DNA from 4 places in the Pantoea sp. GABEPS69 genome. Region 2 is predicted to be linked to each of the others. Evidence: predicted binding sites of a transcription regulator. Region 2 holds the regulator's gene; each other region holds the start of a gene.
The links. The regulator PhoB, encoded in region 2, activates phosphate uptake and scavenging genes when phosphate is short. The targets are predictions, from matches to a motif close to CTGTCATAAAACTGNCNNAT.

Region 1: pstS (phosphate ABC transporter substrate-binding protein PstS) is a predicted target of PhoB. The motif match lies at 1,518-1,537, and genes of this name have one in related genera.
Region 3: ugpB (sn-glycerol-3-phosphate ABC transporter substrate-binding protein UgpB) is a predicted target of PhoB. The motif match lies at 888-907, and genes of this name have one in related genera.
Region 4: pitA (inorganic phosphate transporter PitA) is a predicted target of PhoB. The motif match lies at 2,856-2,875, and genes of this name have one in related genera.

The regions. Positions count from the first base shown of each region.
Region 1 covers NZ_CP118618.1:4,092,884-4,097,957, forward strand. The annotation lists one part of gene PVE98_RS19795 (IS5 family transposase) at 1-79, shown strand, start outside; partial or broken gene PVE98_RS19800 (S1C family serine protease) at 76-975, shown strand; gene pstS (phosphate ABC transporter substrate-binding protein PstS) at 1,644-2,687, shown strand; gene pstC (phosphate ABC transporter permease PstC) at 2,776-3,738, shown strand; gene pstA (phosphate ABC transporter permease PstA) at 3,735-4,625, shown strand; gene pstB (phosphate ABC transporter ATP-binding protein PstB) at 4,670-5,074, shown strand, end outside.
Region 2 covers NZ_CP118618.1:3,102,335-3,107,408, reverse strand. The annotation lists gene sbcD (exonuclease subunit SbcD) at 1-701, opposite strand, end outside; gene phoB (phosphate response regulator transcription factor PhoB) at 897-1,586, shown strand; gene phoR (phosphate regulon sensor histidine kinase PhoR) at 1,601-2,914, shown strand; gene PVE98_RS15260 (PstS family phosphate ABC transporter substrate-binding protein) at 2,933-3,868, shown strand; gene PVE98_RS15255 (cobalamin-independent methionine synthase II family protein) at 4,032-5,074, shown strand, end outside.
Region 3 covers NZ_CP118618.1:229,043-234,116, reverse strand. The annotation lists gene ugpB (sn-glycerol-3-phosphate ABC transporter substrate-binding protein UgpB) at 1-816, opposite strand, end outside; gene livF (high-affinity branched-chain amino acid ABC transporter ATP-binding protein LivF) at 1,128-1,841, opposite strand; gene livG (high-affinity branched-chain amino acid ABC transporter ATP-binding protein LivG) at 1,843-2,610, opposite strand; gene PVE98_RS01050 (high-affinity branched-chain amino acid ABC transporter permease LivM) at 2,607-3,875, opposite strand; gene livH (high-affinity branched-chain amino acid ABC transporter permease LivH) at 3,872-4,798, opposite strand; gene PVE98_RS01040 (branched-chain amino acid ABC transporter substrate-binding protein) at 4,870-5,074, opposite strand, start outside.
Region 4 covers NZ_CP118618.1:179,108-184,181, reverse strand. The annotation lists gene PVE98_RS00845 (LacI family DNA-binding transcriptional regulator) at 1-412, shown strand, start outside; gene PVE98_RS00840 (hypothetical protein) at 390-1,196, opposite strand; gene PVE98_RS00835 (hypothetical protein) at 1,198-1,395, opposite strand; gene PVE98_RS00830 (NAD(P)/FAD-dependent oxidoreductase) at 1,610-2,794, opposite strand; gene pitA (inorganic phosphate transporter PitA) at 3,036-4,538, shown strand; gene uspB (universal stress protein UspB) at 4,582-4,917, opposite strand.

The DNA of each region.
Region 1 (5,074 bases), 990 kb from region 2:
CGCAACAAGTTTTGCGGCGATGGTCTCATTGGCCTGCGCTATGCGGTGCTTGCGACAATACTTTACGTACAGAGCCTAGTGCGTGACGTCTGGTCGCGCAATGTCTTTTCCGTGCCGCGCGGCACCGGCTCCGGCTTCATCTGGGACGATGCCGGCCACGTGGTGACCAACTTCCACGTGATCCAGGGGGCATCGTCTGCCACGGTCAAACTGGCCGACGGTCGCGATTATCAGGCTGCGCTCGTTGGCGCCAGTCCTGCGCACGACATCGCGGTACTCAAGATTGGCGTCGGCTTCAAGCGCCCGCCGGCGGTGCCGGTGGGCACCAGTGCCGATCTCAAGGTGGGGCAAAAGGTCTTTGCCATTGGCAATCCCTTCGGGCTCGACTGGACGCTCACCACCGGCATCGTCTCGGCGCTTGACCGCACCCTTTCCGGCGACGCCAGTGGCCCGGCCATTGACCACCTGATCCAGACCGACGCCGCTATCAACCCCGGCAATTCCGGTGGCCCGCTGCTCGATTCGGCTGGGCGGCTGATCGGCATCAATACCGCCATCTACAGTCCGTCTGGCGCCTCGGCCGGCATCGGCTTTGCGGTGCCGGTCGATACCGTCATGCGCGTGGTGCCGCAACTCATAAAGACCGGCAAGTACATCCGTCCGGCGCTGGGCATCGAGGTGGATGAGCAGCTCAACGCGCGTCTGCAGGCGCTGACCGGCAGTAAGGGCGTATTCGTATTGCGCGTGACGCCGGGCTCGGCGGCGCACAGGGCCGGGCTCGTCGGCGTCGAGGTCACCGCAGGCGGCATCGTGCCCGGCGATCGCGTTATCAGCATCGACGGTATCGCCGTCGACGACGTCACCACATTACAGGCCCGGCTAGACGACAAGAACGTTGGAGATGTTGTGGTCTTGTTAGTGGAGCGGGCCGGCAAGACTCGCGAGATGCTTGTGGAACTACAACCGGGAGTTTGATGGAAAGTGGGTCATGGATCTGCACAGCGAAGCAGCCAAGCGACTTCAGCCTTGCGCCGAACTACGAGCCCTAGCTAGTGCAGTGGGGGGAAGGCTGTTTAGGTTAAATGGATATAAGGGAGTCATTTTTGATTGTGTTTTTAAAAGAAGGTGTTGATTTTTTTGGGTAAGCATTTAGGGCGTCCAAGGGTTGGAGCAGTTGGCACGGATGAGAGAGCTCAATGCTCGCTAGGGATTGGATCTATGTGTTTTTTCTGACTGACTGCTTACATGTTGGAACGGGCAACATCGGAAAAGGATGAATCTTTATTTTCACCATTTACCGTATTTTTCGAGCCTGGGCGAAAATTAGGATGATACTTTAGCGCCCTTAATCACTCTCCCATGAAAGGCAAAACGATCCAGTCTCGGGTGTAAGTGCTCACAACATACTGATATAAAAGGGATTTTTTATGAATAGGAGAGCGCGCGACGTTTCTCTCTGTTTTTAGGGTTAGGATGAAACTTTATTTGCATCCCACAGCCCTTTTACTTTTTGTTCGCTGTCATATAACTGTCACATTTCCTACATTTCACTGTCATCAAACTGTCCTATTTTCCCTCCTGCAGCAATCACTGACTCCAACTACAACGGCTCCGAGCCTGAGATTAACTCCCCTGGAGGGAACATGACACTGATGCGTAGCACCGTAGCCCGAATCCTTACCGCCACTCTCGCCGTAAGCGCGGTTTCTGCCTTTGCAGCCACCGATCTGACAGGCGCGGGCGGTACTTTCCCGGCGCCGGTTTATGCCAAGTGGGCAGCAGAATATCAGCAAGCCACCGGTAGCAAAATCAACTACCAGGGCATTGGTTCATCCGGCGGCGTTAAGCAGATTATCGCGAAAACCGTGGATTTTGGCGCGTCAGATGCGCCGATGAAAGATGAAGACCTGCAGAAAAACGGCCTGTTTCAGTTCCCGACCGTCATTGGCGGCGTCGTGCTGGCCGTCAACATCCCGGGCGTGAAATCAGGCGAACTGACGCTCGACGGCAAAACCGTCGGCGATATCTATCTGGGCAAAATCAAAAAGTGGAACGACGCGGCGATCGCTAAGCTGAACCCGGGCGTGAAACTGCCAGATACCAACATCAACGTGGTGCGCCGCGCGGATGGTTCCGGTACCTCATTCGTCTTCACCAGCTACCTGGCGAAGGTCAACGAGGAGTGGAACAGCAAAATCGGCAAAGGCAACACCGTTAACTGGCCGGCCGGTCTGGGCGGCAAAGGCAACGACGGCGTCGCGGCGTTTGTACAGCGTCTGCCGGGTTCAATCGGCTATGTCGAATACGCCTATGCCAAGCAGAACAACCTGACCTACACCAAACTGGTCGATGCCGACGGCAAGCCGGTCGCGCCAAGCGAAACCAGCTTCTCTAACGCGGCGAAAGGCGCAGACTGGAGCAAATCCTTTGCGCAGGACCTGACCTTCCAGAAAGGTAACGATGCGTGGCCGATCACTTCCACCACCTTCATCCTCGTCTATAAAGATCAGGCGAATGCCGAGAAGGGCAGCGAAGTGCTGAAGTTCTTCGACTGGGCGTACAAAAACGGCGACAAAACCGCAATCAGCCTGGACTACGCCACTCTGCCGGATAGCGTAACCCAGCAGATCCGCGACGCCTGGAAAGCCAATATCAAAGACAGCTCTGGCAAAGCGCTCTACCAGTAAGCGAACAACTCCGGCCGGACGCGCGTCCGGCCAGATCGAAAAGGGCGGCCTCACGCCGCCCTGACAACCTCTGAAGAATGAGACTTCTATGGCTGCAACGAAGCCGGCATTCAAAGCCCCCGGTAAGCAAGGTGACATGATTTTCGGCGCGCTGGTTAAACTGGCTGCGCTGATTGTCCTGTTGCTGTTGGGCGGCATTATCGTCTCCCTGATTTTCTCCTCCTGGCCAAGCATCCAGAAATTTGGGTTTTCCTTCCTGTGGAACAAAACCTGGGATGCGCCGAACGAAGAATTTGGCGCGCTGGTGCCGATCTACGGCACCCTCGTGACCTCGCTGATTGCGCTGATTATCGCCGTGCCGGTGAGCTTCGGCATCGCGCTGTTTCTGACGGAGCTTTCGCCTGGCTGGCTGCGCCGTCCGCTCGGCACCGCCATTGAGCTGCTGGCGGCGATCCCCAGCATCGTTTACGGCATGTGGGGCCTGTTTATCTTCGCGCCGCTGTTCGCCGAATATTTCCAGACGCCGGTCGGCGAAATTATGTCGAACATCCCCTTTGTCGGCGCGCTCTTTTCCGGTCCGGCCTTCGGCATCGGCATCCTGGCGGCGGGCGTCATTCTGGCGATCATGATCATTCCTTACATCGCCTCGGTGATGCGCGACGTGTTCGAGCAGACGCCGGTAATGATGAAAGAGTCTGCCTACGGTATCGGCTGCACCACCTGGGAAGTGATCTGGCGCATCGTGCTGCCGTTCACCAAAAACGGCGTGATTGGCGGCGTGATGCTCGGCCTGGGACGGGCGCTGGGCGAAACCATGGCGGTCACCTTTATCATCGGCAACACCTACCAGCTCGACAGCCCTTCGCTGTTTATGCCGGGCAACAGCATCACTTCCGCGCTGGCGAACGAGTTCGCCGAAGCCGAGTCGGGCGTGCATGTCGCCGCGCTGATGGAGCTGGGACTGATCCTGTTCGTGATCACCTTTATCGTGCTGGCCATTTCCAAATTAATGATCCTGCGCCTTGCGAAAAGTGAAGGAGCGCGCTCATGACGACGATTGAACTGCAGGCTCGCGCCGAACTGGACGCGTCACGCCGCAAAATGCAGGCCTGGCGCAGCACCAAGAATAAGATCGCGCTGGCGCTGTCGCTGCTGACCATGGCCTTCGGCCTGTTCTGGCTGGTGTGGATCCTGTTCACCACCGTGACGCGCGGCGTGGACGGACTCAGCTGGTCGCTGTTTACCGAATCGACGCCGCCGCCCAATACCGCCGGCGGCGGTCTGGCCAACGCCCTGGCGGGCAGCGGCCTGCTGATTTTGTGGTCGACGGTGATCGGCACGCCGCTGGGCATCCTTGCGGGCGTCTATCTGGCGGAATATGGCCGCAAGTCGGCGCTGGCGGAAGTGATCCGTTTTATCAACGATATTCTGCTTTCGGCGCCGTCGATCGTGGTGGGCCTGTTCGTTTACACCATCGTAGTGGCGCAGATGCATCACTTCTCCGGCTGGGCGGGCGTCATCGCGCTGGCGCTGCTGCAGATCCCTATCGTTATCCGCACCACCGAAAATATGCTGCGGCTGGTGCCGGACAGCATGCGTGAAGCGGCCTACGCGCTCGGCACGCCGAAGTGGAAGATGATCTCGGCGATTACGCTGAAGGCGTCGGTATCGGGCATTCTGACCGGCGTGCTGCTGGCAATCGCTCGTATCGCGGGCGAAACCGCGCCGCTGCTGTTTACCGCGCTGTCGAACCAGTTCTGGTCCACCGACATGATGCAGCCGCTGGCGAACCTGCCGGTCACCATCTTTAAGTTCGCGATGAGCCCCTTTGCCGAGTGGCAGAGCCTGGCCTGGGCGGGCGTGCTGATTATTACGCTCTGCGTGCTGCTGCTGAATATTCTGGCGCGCGTAATCTTCACCAAGAGCAAACACGGTTAACCTTCGGCGCTGCCTGGCGCGGCGCCGTTTAAGAGAGACGAGCAATGAGTATCGCGACTTCCAACAGCGGTAAAATTCAGGTGCGTAACCTGAACTTCTATTACGGCAAATTTCACGCGCTGAAAAACATCAACCTGGACATCGCGAAGAACCAGGTCACCGCGTTTATCGGTCCTTCAGGCTGCGGCAAATCCACCCTGCTGCGCACCTTTAACAAGATGTACTCGCTCTATCCCGATCAGCGCGCCGAAGGCGACATTTTGCTGGATGGCGACAACATTCTGGCCTCTAGCCAGGATATCGCCCTGCTGCGCGCGCGCGTCGGCATGGTGTTCCAGAAACCGACCCCTTTCCCGATGTCGATCTACGACAATATCGCCTTTGGCGTGCGTCTGTTCGAAAAACTGTCGCGTGCCGATATGGATGAACGCGTGCAGTGGGCGCTGAGC
Region 2 (5,074 bases):
TGATCGCTGTTGGCGACGCGCTGGGCGCGATGGATATGGCCGAGCGCCACGTAGTCGACGTCGGGAAAAGCCGACGCGGGAAAGGCGTCGAGCGTGCCGATATAGATATCGCGCACCGAATCGCTTTTGCTGACGCCGACGGTGGTGAGATGGCCGGTAGCGATAACCGGCAGCGCCAGCGGATGCGCGCGCGCCGCGTCGACGCTGCGCTGATAGTGCGCGGCGATCGCCTCCAGCAGGCTGAGCTGTTTCTCCCGCCCCGACTGGCCCGCGCGGCTGCGCATAATATCGCGCGGCCGCAGATAGGGAATGGCGCAGAGCAGCGCGCCTGTTTCGCCGGCGCGGTCGCGCAGCAGCAGCAGATTGTGATCCGCCTGCGGCGTGGTGATCACCTGGGTATTCAGGCAGGCGAGCAGGGCGCGCGACTCGTTGAGCGTGGCGACCGAATCGTGATTGCCCGCCAGCACCACCAGCTGGCAGCCGGTCGGCTGCAGCGCCACGACGAAACGGTTAAAGAGTTCGCGCGCGTAGCTTGGCGGCGTGCCGCTATCGAAGAGGTCGCCCGCGACGATCAGCGCATCGACCTGATGCGCCTCGATACGCGCCAGCAGCCAGTCGAGAAAGGCCTGGTGCTCGGCCGCCCGGCTCTTGTTATAGAAAAACTGACCGAGGTGCCAGTCCGCGGTATGAATGATGCGCATAAAACTCCCTGCGGTAACGGTTTGCCGGAGGATTATACCGGCTATGGCGCAAAAGCGAAAAAAGCTGCGCTGGCTGTCATAAAGCAGTGTTAACGCGCTGATTAAGCGGCTATGTTTTTCATAAAAGTGTCATAAATCTGACGCATAATGGCGCCGCATATAACGGTGACAGCGGTCACATCAGCAGGAGTTGCAATGGCTAAGCGCATTTTGGTTGTGGAAGATGAAGCCCCTATCCGTGAAATGTTGTGCTTTGTTCTGGAGCAGAACGACTACCAGCCCATTGAGGCCGAGGATTATGACAGCGCGATAGGGAAACTGATTGAGCCCTGGCCAGATTTAATTCTGCTGGACTGGATGTTGCCGGGCGGCAGCGGTATTCAGTTTATTAAGCATCTCAAGCGCGAAGCCCTGACGCGCGATATTCCGGTGATGATGCTGACGGCGCGCGGCGAAGAGGAAGATCGCGTGCGCGGTCTGGAAGTGGGCGCGGATGACTACATCACCAAGCCTTTCTCGCCGAAAGAGCTGATGGCGCGCATCAAGGCGGTGATGCGCCGCATTTCGCCGATGGCGGTGGAAGAGGTGATCGAGATGCAGGGGCTGAGCCTGGACCCGTCGTCGCACCGCGTAATGTCGGAGTCGACGCCGCTGGAGATGGGCCCGACCGAATATAAGCTGCTGCACTTCTTTATGACCCATCCCGAACGCGTCTACAGCCGCGAGCAGCTGCTGAACCACGTCTGGGGCACCAATGTCTATGTGGAAGATCGCACCGTCGACGTGCATATCCGCCGCTTACGTAAGGCGCTGGAAGTTTCCGGCCACGATCGCATGGTTCAAACCGTTCGCGGAACGGGGTATCGTTTCTCCGCCCGCTACTAAACGGAGTCTTTACCGTGCTGGAACGACTCTCCTGGAAGAGACTGCTCTCCGAGCTGGCGCTGGCCTGCCTGCCGGCGCTGATTATCGGTTTGATTTTCGGCTATCTCCCCTGGCTGCTGCTGATCAGCGTGCTGGGGATGCTGCTGTGGCACTTCTATAATTTGATGCGGCTGTCGCACTGGCTGTGGGTGGATCGCACCATGACGCCGCCCACCGGGCAGGCGAGCTGGGAGCCGCTGTTTTACGGCCTCTATCAGATGCAGCTGCGCAACCGGCGGCGGCGGCGCGAGCTGGGCAACCTGATCAAGCGCTTTCGCAGCGGCGCCGAGACGCTGCCCGACGCGGTGGTGCTTACCACGGAAGAGGGCGCCATTTTCTGGTGTAACGGTCTGGCGCAGCAGCACCTTGGCCTGCGCTGGCCGGAAGATAACGGCCAGAACATCCTTAACCTGCTGCGCTATCCGGAGTTCTCCCGCTATATTCGCCAGCGCGATTTCAACAAGCCGCTCACCTTAATTCTCAATAACCAGCACCACATGGAGTTTCGCATCATGCCCTACAGCGAAGGGCAGTGGCTGATGGTGGCGCGCGACGTGACGCAGATGCACCAGCTGGAAGGGGCGCGGCGCAATTTCTTCGCCAACGTCAGCCATGAGCTGCGCACGCCGCTGACGGTGCTGCAGGGCTATCTGGAGATGATGAACGACTCGGTGATGAACGAGCGCTCGCGCGGCAAAGCGCTGCAGACCATGCAGGAGCAGACGCGCCGCATGGACAGCCTGGTGCGCCAGCTGCTGACGCTGTCGCGCATCGAGGCGGCGCCGGCCATCGACATGAAAGAGACGGTGGACGTGCCGATGATGCTGCATCTGCTGCAGCGCGAGGCGGAGACGCTGAGCGGCGGCCGCCACGAGATTCACTTTCACACCGATTCGCATCTCAAGGTGCTCGGCGACGACGATCAGCTACGCAGCGCCCTCTCTAACCTGGTCTATAACGCGGTGAACCATACGCCGGACGGCACGCGCATCGACATCAGCTGGCTGCGCAGCCGCCAGGGGGCGCAGTTCAAAGTCTGCGACAACGGGCCGGGCATTCCGGCGGAGCACCTGCCGCGCCTGACGGAGCGCTTCTATCGCGTAGATAAGGCGCGCTCGCGCGCCACCGGTGGCAGCGGACTGGGGCTGGCGATCGTCAAGCACGCCCTTAGCCACCATAATGCGCGGCTGGAGATCACCAGCATTCCCGATAAAGAGACCTGTTTTACCTTTACGCTGCCGTCAAGGTTGATCGTCAGCGCGGGATTGCAGGAGAATGCCGTCCATTAACCGTTAATGGAACCTCTCATGCGCGCCTTGCTGCTGTTGCTTTCTCTCTTTTCGCCTGCGCTGACGCTGGCGGCGGCGCCTCAGCCCGAAATGCTCACCGGCAACCTCAGCAGCGTCGGCTCAGACACGCTGGGAACGCTGATGATGCTGTGGAGCGAAGATTTCAGCACGCGGGCGCCGGGCGTCAATCTACAGGTGCAGGCCTCCGGCTCTTCTACCGCGCCGACCGCGCTGGCGGCGGGCGCCGCGCAGCTCGGCCCGATGAGCCGCCCCATGCAGGCGGAAGAGCGGCAAACATTCCAGGCGCGCTATGGCTACGCGCCGCTCGCCGTGCCGGTGGCGCTCGACGCGCTGGTGGTAGTGGTCAATCAGCGCAATCCGCTGACGCAGATCGATGCGCGCCAGCTGGATGCCATCTTTTCCGTGACGCGCCTGTGCGGCGCGCCGCGGGTACTGACGCGCTGGGGCGATATGGGCGTGCGACAGCCCGACTGGGCGCGGCGACCGATTCAGCGTTACGGACGCAACTCCGCCTCGGGCACCTGGGGGTTTTTCAAGCAGCAGGCGCTGTGCAACGGCGATTTTCGCGCCGACGTGGCGGAGTTTCCCGGATCGGCCGCCGTGGTGCAGGCGGTTGCCGCCAATCCGCGCAGCATCGGCTACGCCAGCTTCGGTTTTCATCTCAGCGGCGTGAAGATGCTTGCCGTGACGGACGCGCAGGGCGCGGCGGTAACGCCGGACGCCGACTCTATCCGCAGCGGCCGCTATCCCTGGGCGCGCCCGCTTTATATCTATGTCAATAAGCCGCCGGGCAAGCCGCTGCCGCCGCTGGTAAACGCCTTTCTCCATCAGGTGCTTTCGCCGCAGGGCCAGCGCCGCGTCAGCGAAGCGGGCTATCTTCCGCTGTCAGCAGCGCAGCGTGATCAGGCTCTGTCTGCGATAGAGGCGAAGTAACTACTAACGTGAATTTTTTTCATCTCCGCTGAAATTTCTTCTGTTGCAGATAAGGCGCGCACATGCCAATCTGTCCACAGACGTTTAGCCATCCAGATGGCTACATATAACTTAGCGAAATTATTCCCTGACGTGATTAACGTTCAGGGTGCCAGGAGTGAAGATGACCGCACAGACCGCCCCGTTCCGCGCCGATACCGTCGGCAGCTTCCTGCGTCCCGCCGCCATTAAAAACGCGCGCGAGCAGTATGCCGCCGGCCAGATTGATAAAACCGAGCTGACCCGCATCGAAGACGAAGCGATTCGCGACGTCGTCAGCAAGCAGATCGCCAACGGGCTGCAGGTGGTGACTGACGGCGAATTCCGCCGCGCCTGGTGGCACTTCGACTTTTTCGGCGGCCTGGAGGGCGTCGAGCTGTTCGAAGCGGAGCAGGGCATTCAGTTCAACGGCGTCCAGACCAAAGCGCACGGCGTGCGCGTGGTGGGCAAGCTGGGCTTCCGCGATCACCCGATGCTGGAGCATTTTCGCTTCCTGCAGAGCGTCGCAGGCGATGCGGTACCGAAGATGACCATCCCCAGCCCGAGCGTGCTGCACTTCCGCGGCGGCCGCAAAGTGATTGACGAGAACGTCTATCCCGATCTGGCGGACTACTTCGACGACCTGGCCGACACCTATAAAACGGCGATCAAAGCCTTTTACGATGCGGGCTGCCGCTATCTGCAGCTGGACGATACCGTCTGGGCCTATCTCTGCTCGGAAGATCAGAAGCGTCAGATCCGCGAGCGCGGCGACGATCCCGAGCAGCTGGCGCACACCTACGCCCGCGTGCTCAATAAAGCGCTGGAGGGCAAGCCTGCCGATCTTACCGTTGGCCTGCACGTCTGCCGCGGCAACTTCCGCTCGACCTGGATCTCTGAAGGCGGCTACGAGCCGGTAGCGGAGATTCTGTTCGGCGGCGTGAACATCGACGCATTCTTCCTGGAGTACGATAACGAGCGCGCCGGCGGCTTCGAACCTCTGCGTTTTATCAAGCCTGGCCACCAGAAAGTGGTGCTGGGTCTGGTGACCACCAAAAACGGCGAGCTGGAAGATCCGGCGCAGGTGAAGGCGCGTCTGCAGGAGGCGGCGAAGTTCGTCAGCCTTGACCAGATCTGCCTCAGCCCGCAGTGCGGCTTCGCCTCGACAGAAGAGGGCAACAGCCTGAG
Region 3 (5,074 bases), 1.2 Mb from region 2:
CGAAGAGGCAGTGGTGATGCCGCAGTCGCCGTTATAGAACTTGGCGGTGGATTCGTCTTTACGGCCGAAGTAGGTGAAGTCGCCTTTCTTGTTCATCTCCTCCAGCATCTGGATATGGCGCACCTGCACCGGCTGGTTGAACTCCAGCACCGCGTCGGTACCGTCGAAGCCGTTGTTTTTGGTAGCGACCGGCAAGGCGTGCCAGGCGCTGAAGTTTTCGATCTGGATCCAGCCCTGCCAGCCGCTGGCGTAGCCGCAGCTCAGGCCCGCTTTACGCAGCGCGTCGGCGTCTTTCGCCAGCTCCTGCCAGGTTTTCGGCGGCTGATCGGGGTTCAGGCCCGCTTTTTTAAAGGCGTCTTTGTTGTAGTAAAGCACCGGCGTGGAGCTGTTGAACGGCTGAGAAATCAGATGGCCGCTGGCGTCGCTGTAGTAGCCCGCCACGGTCGGCACGAACTGTTTTTCATCGAAGGGAATGCCTGCGTCCTGGAAGACCTGATGCACCGGCACGATCGCCTTCGAAGCCATCATGGTGGCAGTGCCGACTTCATACACCTGCAAAATGGCCGGCGCTTTGCCGGTGCGCACCGCTGCGATGCCTGCCGCGAGGCTCTGTTCGTAGTTACCTTTGTAGGTCGGCACGATTTTATAGTCGGGATGCGCCTGGTTGAAACGTTGCGCCAGAGAGTCGACCTCTTTGCCTAACTCGCCCTCCATTGAGTGCCAGAAAGGAATTTCAGTGGCGGCCAGCGCGTTGCCGCTGATGGCCAGGCCCAGAACCACACTCATCAGTCTACTTTGTGTCTTCAACACGGACATAGAATTTTCCTGTGCAGGTAGGTACGCGCGATATCACGCATTTTTTGTTCGCGAAGTAACATGACACGGGAAAATGACGGATTAATAACAGCGAGATGACAGCCGCATGACGGCCAGATGAAGGGCAACCTAAAATATTTTATCGCACAACAGCCAGGGGCCGTCGGTGTCATAGCCAGACATTATCCAATGCCAAAGGCCGTCGGCGGCGCAGCCAGTTCGGCAACGGCCAGCGCGCAGCATCCGGAGCGTACTAAAGTACGTGAGGAATGCGAGCACTGCCCGCTGCCGAAATGGCAAGTAAGCCAGGCCTAGGCGCCTAAGTAAGCGCTGCGGACGGCTTCGTTGGAGAGTAAAGCTTCGCCTGTATCTTCCAGCACCACGTGCCCGTTCTCCAGCACATAGCCGCGATCCGCCAGCTTCAGCGCCTGGTTGGCGTTCTGCTCCACCAGGAAGATGGTCATTCCCTCTTTACGCAGCTGCTCGATGGTGTCGAAGATCTGCTGGATAATGATCGGCGCCAGTCCCAGGGAGGGTTCGTCCAGCAGCAGCAGACGCGGCTGGCTCATCAGCGCGCGGCCGATCGCCAGCATCTGCTGCTCGCCGCCGGACATGGTGCCCGCGCGCTGGATTTTACGCTCCGCCAGACGCGGAAAGAGCTCATAGACGCGCGCGATGCGCGTCTGATACTCCTGACGGCTGGCGAAAAAGCCGCCCATCGCCAGGTTCTCCTCTACCGTCATGCGCGAAAATACCCGGCGCCCTTCCGGCACGATAGCGATCGCCTCGCGCATGATACGCGCGGTTTGCCAGTCGGTAATGGTTTTGCCATCGAAGGTAATGCTGCCCTGGGTGGCGCGCGGCTCGCCGCACAGCGTGCCGAGCAGCGTGGTTTTCCCCGCGCCGTTGGCGCCGATCAGCGTGACGATTTCGCCCTGACTGATATGCAGGCTGACGTTGTGCAGCGCCTGGATCTTGCCGTAGTGCGCGCTGACGTTGTTAACGGATAACATCGGGTTTGCCATGTTACGCCTCTCCTAAATAGGCTCGGATCACATCCGGATTATTACGCACCTCTTCCGGCGTGCCGTTGGCCAGCGGCGTACCCTGGTTCACCACATAGATACGGTCGGAAATGCCCATCACCAGCTTCATATCGTGTTCAATCAGCAGCACGGAGACCTTGTGCTCACCGCGCAGTTCGGCGATAAGCTCATCCAGCTCGTGCGTCTCTTTCGGGTTGAGTCCGGCCGCCGGTTCGTCCAGCATCAGGATCTCCGGCCGCGTCACCATGCAACGCGCGATCTCCAGACGGCGCTGCTGGCCATAGGCCAGATTGCCCGCCTGGCGGTTGGCGAGATCGAGCAGCCCGATGCGCTCCAGCCAGGTGGCGGCGCGATCCAGCGCCTCGCTCTCGCCGCGACGAAAGGCGGGCGTTTTGAACAGGCCCGAAAAGAGGCCGCTTTTCAGATGCTGATGCTGCGCCACCAGCAAGTTCTCGATTACCGTCATCTCACGGAACAGGCGCACGTGCTGAAAGGTGCGCACCACGCCCATGCGGGCGATCTGCTGGCCGGGCAGCCCTTCCAGATGTTGCTCGCGCAGCTTAATGGTGCCGCCGGTCGGCTTGTAGAAGCCGGTCAGGCAGTTAAATACGGTGGTCTTTCCCGCGCCGTTGGGACCGATCAGCGAGACGATCTCCTGCGCGCGCAGCTCCAGCGCCACGTTATTGACCGCCAGCAGGCCGCCGAAGCGCATCATCAGGCCTTCAACGGCTAATAAAGGCTGACTCATGCCTGCTCTCCTTGTTTCTGCTTCAGTTTCAGGTGCGGACGCTTCATCGGCAGCAGCCCCTGCGGACGCCAGATCATCATCAGCACCATCAGGCCGCCCAGCACCAGCATGCTGTATTCGTTCAGGTCACGCATCAGCTCGCGCGACACCACCAGCAGGATAGCGGCGAGAATTACGGCGAACTGCGAGCCCATGCCGCCCAGTACCACGATCGCCAGCACGAAAGCGGATTCGACGAAGGTAAAGGACTCTGGGCTGACGAAGCCCTGGCGCGCGGCGAACAGCGTGCCGGCGAAGCCGGCGAAAGCGGCGCTGATGGTAAAGGCGGTCAGCTTGATGCGCGTCGGGCTGAGGCCGAGCGAGCGACAGGCGATCTCATCTTCGCGCAGCGCTTCCCACGCGCGGCCCAGCGGCATACGCAGCAGGCGGTTAATCACGAACAGCGTCAGCGCCACCAGCAGCAGCGCCACCAGATAGAGGAAAATCACGCGGTCGCTGGGGTCATATTTCAGGCCGAAGAACTCGTGGAAGGTGCTCCAGCCGCCTTCAGAGACTTTGCGGCCGAACTCCAGGCCGAACAGCGACGGCTTAGGGATCTGCGCGATGCCGTTGGGACCGCCGGTCAGCGCGGTGTTATTCAGCAGCAGAATGCGCACGATCTCGCCGAAGCCGAGCGTGACGATCGCCAGATAGTCGCCGCGCAGACGCAGCACCGGAAAGCCGAGCAGCAGCCCGAAGAGCGCCGAGACGATGCCCGCCAGCGGCAGACACTCCCAGAAGCCGAGGCCGAAGTAGTGATTCAGCAGCGCGAAGGTGTAGGCGCCGATAGCGTAGAAGCCGCCGTAGCCGAGCACCAGCAGACCCGAGAGGCCGACCACCACGTTGAGTCCGAGACCGAGCATCACGTAGATCAGCGTCAGCGTCGCGATATCCACCGCGCCGCGCGAGACGAAAAAGGGCCAGGCCACCGCCACGACGATCAGCGCCAGCATAAACAGCTTCTGCTTAGGCGTAGAGCCGTCGATGCCGGGCAGCACCAGCGCCGGACCAGAAATCTTTTTCAGGCCGCGCTGCCAGAACGGACGCAACAGCTGAAAGAGAAAGACCACGCCGCAGCCGACGAAAATCCAGTTCCAGCGCACCTCGCCGGCGCTCTGCACCACCAGACGGGTGCCGTCAAGGCCGAGGCGCATGCCCATAAAGAAGCTGGCCAGCACCAGCAGCATTACAGAGGAGAGCAGCGCATTGATAAAGGAGGATTTCATACTTTCTCGACCTCCGGACGGCCCAGGATGCCAGTCGGCATCACCAGCAGCACCACGATCAGCAGCGCAAAAGAGACCACGTCTTTATATTCGGTGCTGAGATAGGCCGAGGTCAGCGCTTCGGCGATGCCGAGCACCAGGCCGCCAATCATCGCGCCCGGAATGCTGCCGATGCCGCCCAGTACCGCGGCGGTAAAGGCCTTCATGCCGGCCATAAAGCCGATAAAGGGGTTAATCGAGCCGTAGAACTGGCCGAGCAGCACGCCCGCCACCGCCGCCATCGCCGCGCCGATCACGAAGGTCAGCGAAATGACGCGGTCGGTATTGATGCCGAGCAGGCTCGCCATTTTCAGGTCTTCGGCGCAGGCGCGGCAGGCGCGGCCCATGCGCGAATAGCGGATAAACAGCGTCAGCGCCAGCATCGCCAGGAAGGTCACCAGCCAGATCACGATCTGCATGGTAGAGACGGTGGCGGCGAAGCCGTTGCTCTGGCCCAGCGTCCACTGGCCGGTAATCAGGCTCGGCAGCGCGAGGTCGCGCGAGCCCTGCGTCAGGCTAACGTAGTTTTGCAGGAAGATCGACATGCCGATGGCGGAGATCAGCGCGATCAGGCGCTTCGACGATCGCACCGGCTTATAGGCGACGCGCTCGATGCTCCAGCCGTAGGCGCTGGAGATCAGGATCGCCATCACGAAGCCGGCGGCGATCATCAGCCAGCCGGTGTCGATGCCCATCATCATCAGGGCGGCGATCACAATAAAGGAGACATAGCTGCCGATCATATAGACCTCGCCGTGGGCGAAGTTGATCATGCCGATGATGCCGTAAACCATGGTGTAACCGATGGCGATCAGCGCGTAGGTGCTGCCGAGGGTGACCCCGTTAAGCATCTGCTGTGTGAAATAAAGAAACTGCTCGGACATAGTGAAGACCTGCATGAGAACGGGAAAATCCCCTGCCGACGCGGCAAGGGATTGGTCTGCCGATGGAACCATTACTTAACTGCGGTTGAAGAACCGTCTTTGTGCCATTTAAATACGCCGAACTCGAAGCCTTTCAGATCGCCTTTCTGATCCCAGCTCAGGTTGCCCATCACTGTCGGAACCGGCTCGCCGCCCTTCAGGTTTTTCGCAATCTCTTCCGGCTCGTCGCTCTTGCTGCGCTCGATGCCGGCCGCCAGCGACTGGATCGCCGCATAG
Region 4 (5,074 bases), 1.2 Mb from region 2:
AGGATTTCGCGAAGTAATGATGCAGCGCGCGCCGCAGCGTCATCTACGCGAGGTGCTCTTCGGCCTCGATCAGCGCGACACCATCCGCACGCTGCTGGACCAGAGTCTGGCGCAGTCGCAGCACGTGGCGGGCCTGTATAACACTGGGATGGGCAACAGCGAAGTGAGCGAAACGCTGCGCGCCCATCAACTTCTTGGCCGGTGCGGCTATATCACTCACGAACTCTATTCGGTTACGCGTCAGCTGCTGCGTCATAATGAGCTGGACTTTGCGCTGGATCAGAACGCGCAGCAGCACGCGCGTCTGGCGATCGAACTGCTGCTGCGTCATCTGGAGAGCGGCTATCAGCCCGATATCTATCAGGATGGCAACGTCGCCCTACGGCTGTTTACGGCGGAGAATGTGGAGTAAAGGTGCCCTCTACCTCCATCGGCACGCCGTCATGGTGCGTCATCGCCAGCGAACTGGCGCTGGCCGGGTCAAATAGCGACAGGCTCTCAATCTGATCCACCATCAGCACTTTACGGAACGCCATGGCGTTTTTCGGCTCGGAAGTCAGCGTGATACCGTGCTCGGCGTACCAGCGGCTGTAGTTATGTTCAATCGACATGCTAAGCGTTTTGCTGTCGCGATAGCCGCTGAGCATAGGAATAATCACGATATTGGCGGTGTTCTCATACTCGAAAGTGGCGGCATGCACCATCCCGATATAGATACGGCGCGACTTAAGGGTAATCCACGCCAGCTCGCCCTCTTGCATGCACTGGTAAAGCAGTTGCTCAACGCCGTTGGATTTAGAGAGCTGCTGATAGAGATCCTGTCGGCCGCTGCTGTTAAGGCGCGCGCTTTCCGACCAGTTAGAGCGATACATGCAGAACAGCACCGCGAAGGCGAGCATTACCACCACCGGCGCCTGAATGCCGAGAAAGCTCCAGTTCATAAACTCCATCTGCCAGCGCAGATGCTCGCCGGGCACCATCTGTAGCGCATTAGCCGTGCTGGAAACGATCAGCAACAGCAGCCAGACGATAGCCGTCGCTAACATCCCTTGCAGCACGAAGATACAGCCGTAAAGCGCCACCAGAAAATAGACATCCCAGCCGATGCTGCGCCGGACCTTAAAACGACTGGAGAGATCGCGGCTGGTGTACCAGTAGCCGCAGACCATCAGCACCATGAATATCGCCGTACCCATCTTAAACTCCTTTTAGCGTTTCGACGTGACGGGCGAAATCCTCATGCACTTCCTCACTCAGCACGTTTACCGAAGCGTTGCCGTCTTCATCGATAATGATGCGCTCGCCATCGGCGATGGATTCATTCAGATCCTGACGTGACATGCCTCTGATAAAGCTCTCGGGGCTGGAAAACAGGGAACGCATAAAGGTGAGCATTGGGGGCTAATCTCCTCTGTGGTAAATCAGAAGTATGAAATCGGGGCGGCAAACGCGCCAGGCGGATTAGTCTAAAAGTGTTGCGAGTCAGCTAATTAGCGAAGCGGCAGAAGGAGAATAAGTCGGTAAAGCGGCGTTAATGCGGGGCAAAATCGGATTTAAAAAAGGCGTCGACCAGGCCGCGAAACAGTCTGGAATCGACGCCCGACGCGCGTTACAGCGCCTGCGCGCACGCCCAGGCTGAACTCCACGCCCACTGGAAGTTATAGCCGCCCAGCCAGCCGGTCACGTCCACCACCTCGCCGATAAAATAGAGTCCCGACACGTCGCGGGCTTCCATCGTCTTCGACGAGAGCAGCGTGGTATCGACGCCGCCCAGCGTCACCTCGGCGGTGCGATAGCCTTCCGTGCCGTTGGGCTGCACGCGCCACTGGTGCAGCGTCTGCGCCAGTTCGGCCTGCTGCTTGCCGTTAAGCTGCTTCAGCGTGACGTCCGGCACCTGCCCCAGCTCCTGCAACACCTCTACCAGCCGTTTCGGCAGCAGCTTCGCCAGGCTATTTTTCAGGCTCAGGTTCGGATGCGCCTCGCGCTGCGCGTGGATGAATTCCTCTATCGAGGTGGCGGGCGACAGGTTGACGGTAACGTGCTCGCCCGGCTGCCAGTAGCTGGAGATTTGCAGCACCGCCGGACCGGAGAGGCCGCGGTGGGTGAAGAGCATCGCCTCTTTGAATAGCGTGCCGTCCTGCGCCTCGATGGTGGTATCGATCGCGACGCCGGAGAGCGTCTGTAGCCGCTCGAGCAGCGGCTTATGCAGGGTAAAAGGCACCAGCGCAGCGCGGGTCGGATAGACCTTCAGGCCGAACTGCTCGGCAATCTTATAACCGAACGGCGTGGCGCCCAGGCCCGGCATAGAGAGTCCGCCGCTGGCGATCACCAGTTTTTCCGCCTGCACCGTCGCGCCGTTGAGCTGCAGCGTATAGCCAGACGCTTCGCGCGTCACGCTCAGCACCTCGCTGCGCAGACGTAGCGTCACCTGCCCCTTTTCGCACTCCGCTATCAGCATATCGACAATCTGCGCCGCCGAGTCGTCGCAGAAGAGCTGACCCAGCGTCTTTTCGTGGTACGCAATCTTATGGCGGTTAACCAGATCGATAAAATCCCACTGGGTGTAGCGCGCCAGCGCGGATTTGCAGAAGTGCGGATTGTGCGACAGATAGGCGGCCGGCTCGGTATACATATTGGTGAAGTTGCAGCGCCCGCCGCCCGACATCAGGATCTTGCGCCCGGGCTTTTTGCCGTTATCCAGCAACAGCACGCGTCGGCCTCGCTGCCCGGCCTGCGCCGCGCAAAACAGTCCCGCCGCGCCGGCGCCGATAATAATAACGTCAAACTTTTCCACTGCCTTCGTCCCGCCTGTTTTAAGAGGCGCTGATTGTAGAGGTCTGCTCATCATGACGCCAGCGTCAAAAATTTGTCGTAATTATGTCATAATGTAAACGGTTCATTTTAAGGCACTTTTAGGAGAAACCAGGCAACTTTAGACATTCTTAAGTCAAAACAAGGCTATATTTTGCTTTCCCATACCCTGCGTTGTCGCAGATAATGCGCCGCGCTCATGTCCTCAAAATGGCGTAATGTGTATGCTACATTTGTTCGCTGGTCTTGACCTCAGTACCGGCCTGTTATTGGTTCTTGCCCTGCTGTTTGTATTGTTTTATGAAGCAATCAACGGCTTTCACGACACGGCCAACGCAGTTGCCACGGTTATCTATACCCGCGCGATGCGCGCACAGCTTGCCGTGGTGATGGCGGGCGTATTTAACTTCCTTGGCGTCCTGCTTGGTGGCTTAAGCGTTGCTTACGCTATCGTGCATATGCTTCCTACCGATCTTTTATTGAACGTCGGCTCCGCGCACGGGCTGGCCATGGTCTTTTCCATGCTGCTGGCGGCGATTATCTGGAACCTCGGCACCTGGTATCTCGGTTTGCCGGCCTCCAGTTCGCACACGCTGATTGGCGCCATAATCGGCATCGGCCTGACCAACGCGCTGATGACCGGTACCTCGGTGATCGATGCGCTTAATATCCCTAAAGTCATCAATATCTTCCTGTCGCTGATTCTGTCGCCGATTGTCGGTCTGATCATCGCAGGCAGCCTGATTTTCCTGCTGCGTCGCTACTGGAGCAGCACCAAAAAGCGCGCGCGCATCCATATGACGCCCGCTGACCGTGAAAAAATCGACGGCAAGAAAAAGCCGCCGTTTTGGACGCGTATCGCCCTGATCGTCTCGGCAATCGGCGTCAGCTACTCGCACGGCGCCAACGACGGCCAGAAAGGCATCGGCCTGATTATGCTGGTGCTGATTGGCGTCGCGCCGGCGGGTTTCGTGGTCAATATGAACGCCAGCGGCTACGACATCACGCGCACGCGCGACGCGGTCAATCACCTCGAACAGTATTATCAGCAGCACAGCGAGGCGCTGACGCACATCATTCAGATGGCGCCGCCTGCCCTGCCGACGCCGGAAGAGACGCCGTCCGGCCCGAAAGAGTTTCACTGCGATAGCGCTCGTGCGCTGCAGGCGGTGCAGCGCGCGCAGGGCCTGCTGAACACCAATCTGCAAAGCTACGAACAGCTTAGCGTCGAGCAGCGCAGCCAGATGCGTCGTCTGCTGCTGTGCATCGCCGATACCGCCGATAAGGCGGCCAAGCTGCCGGAAACCAGCGCCGACGATAAACGTTTCCTCGGCAAGCTGAAAACCGACCTGCTGGGCACTATCGAGTATGCGCCGGTGTGGATCATCATGGCGGTCGCGCTGGCGCTCGGCATCGGCACCATGATCGGCTGGCGTCGCGTCGCAACCACCATTGGCGAGAAGATTGGTAAAAAAGGCATGACCTACGCGCAGGGCATGTCGGCGCAGGTCACCGCAGCGGTTTCCATCGGCATCGCCAGCTATACGGGCATGCCGGTTTCGACCACGCACATTCTGTCGTCGTCGGTCGCGGGCACCATGCTGGTGGACGGCGGCGGGCTGCAGAGCCGCACCATCAAGAATATCGCCATGGCGTGGGTATTTACGCTGCCGGTCTGTATTGTGCTGTCGGGCAGCCTCTACTGGCTGGCGCTGAAGCTGGTGTAAGCCACGCAAAAATAAAGGGCGACGCAGGTCGCCCTTTTTATTTCTAGTGCCAGATCGCCAGACAAATCAGGCTGAGAATCACTAACCCGCACAAGGCGCTGGTTAAGATGAACTGTCCGCGCACCCGCTCGCAGCGACGAATAAACTCCTCGTCATGATGGTCGAGATAACGTTTTGCCCAGATATAACGCACTAGCCGCACCTGCTTGCTCGGCTGACCGTGCGAGGTAAAAAAGCCTGCCCCGTCGACATACTGATAGAGTAAGGGATCGCAGCCTCGCAGCACCGCCAGCAGCGCGCGCAAAGAAGAAAAGTAGCGCGCCATATTCACAATACACACCACACAAAGAGCCCAGAAAAGCGCGATAGTGCTGATCATATTTCCCTCCCGGCTGGAGCCGCGGAGACGGGATGGAGCGCGGCTGCGCTTCATGCTCCACGGGAAAAGCCGACCACTGAATGACCTGAACAGATCTCTGTTTTTTGACAAGCTTACGCGGCCGGCACCTGAGAAGTACCACCGTTAATTTGTAGTG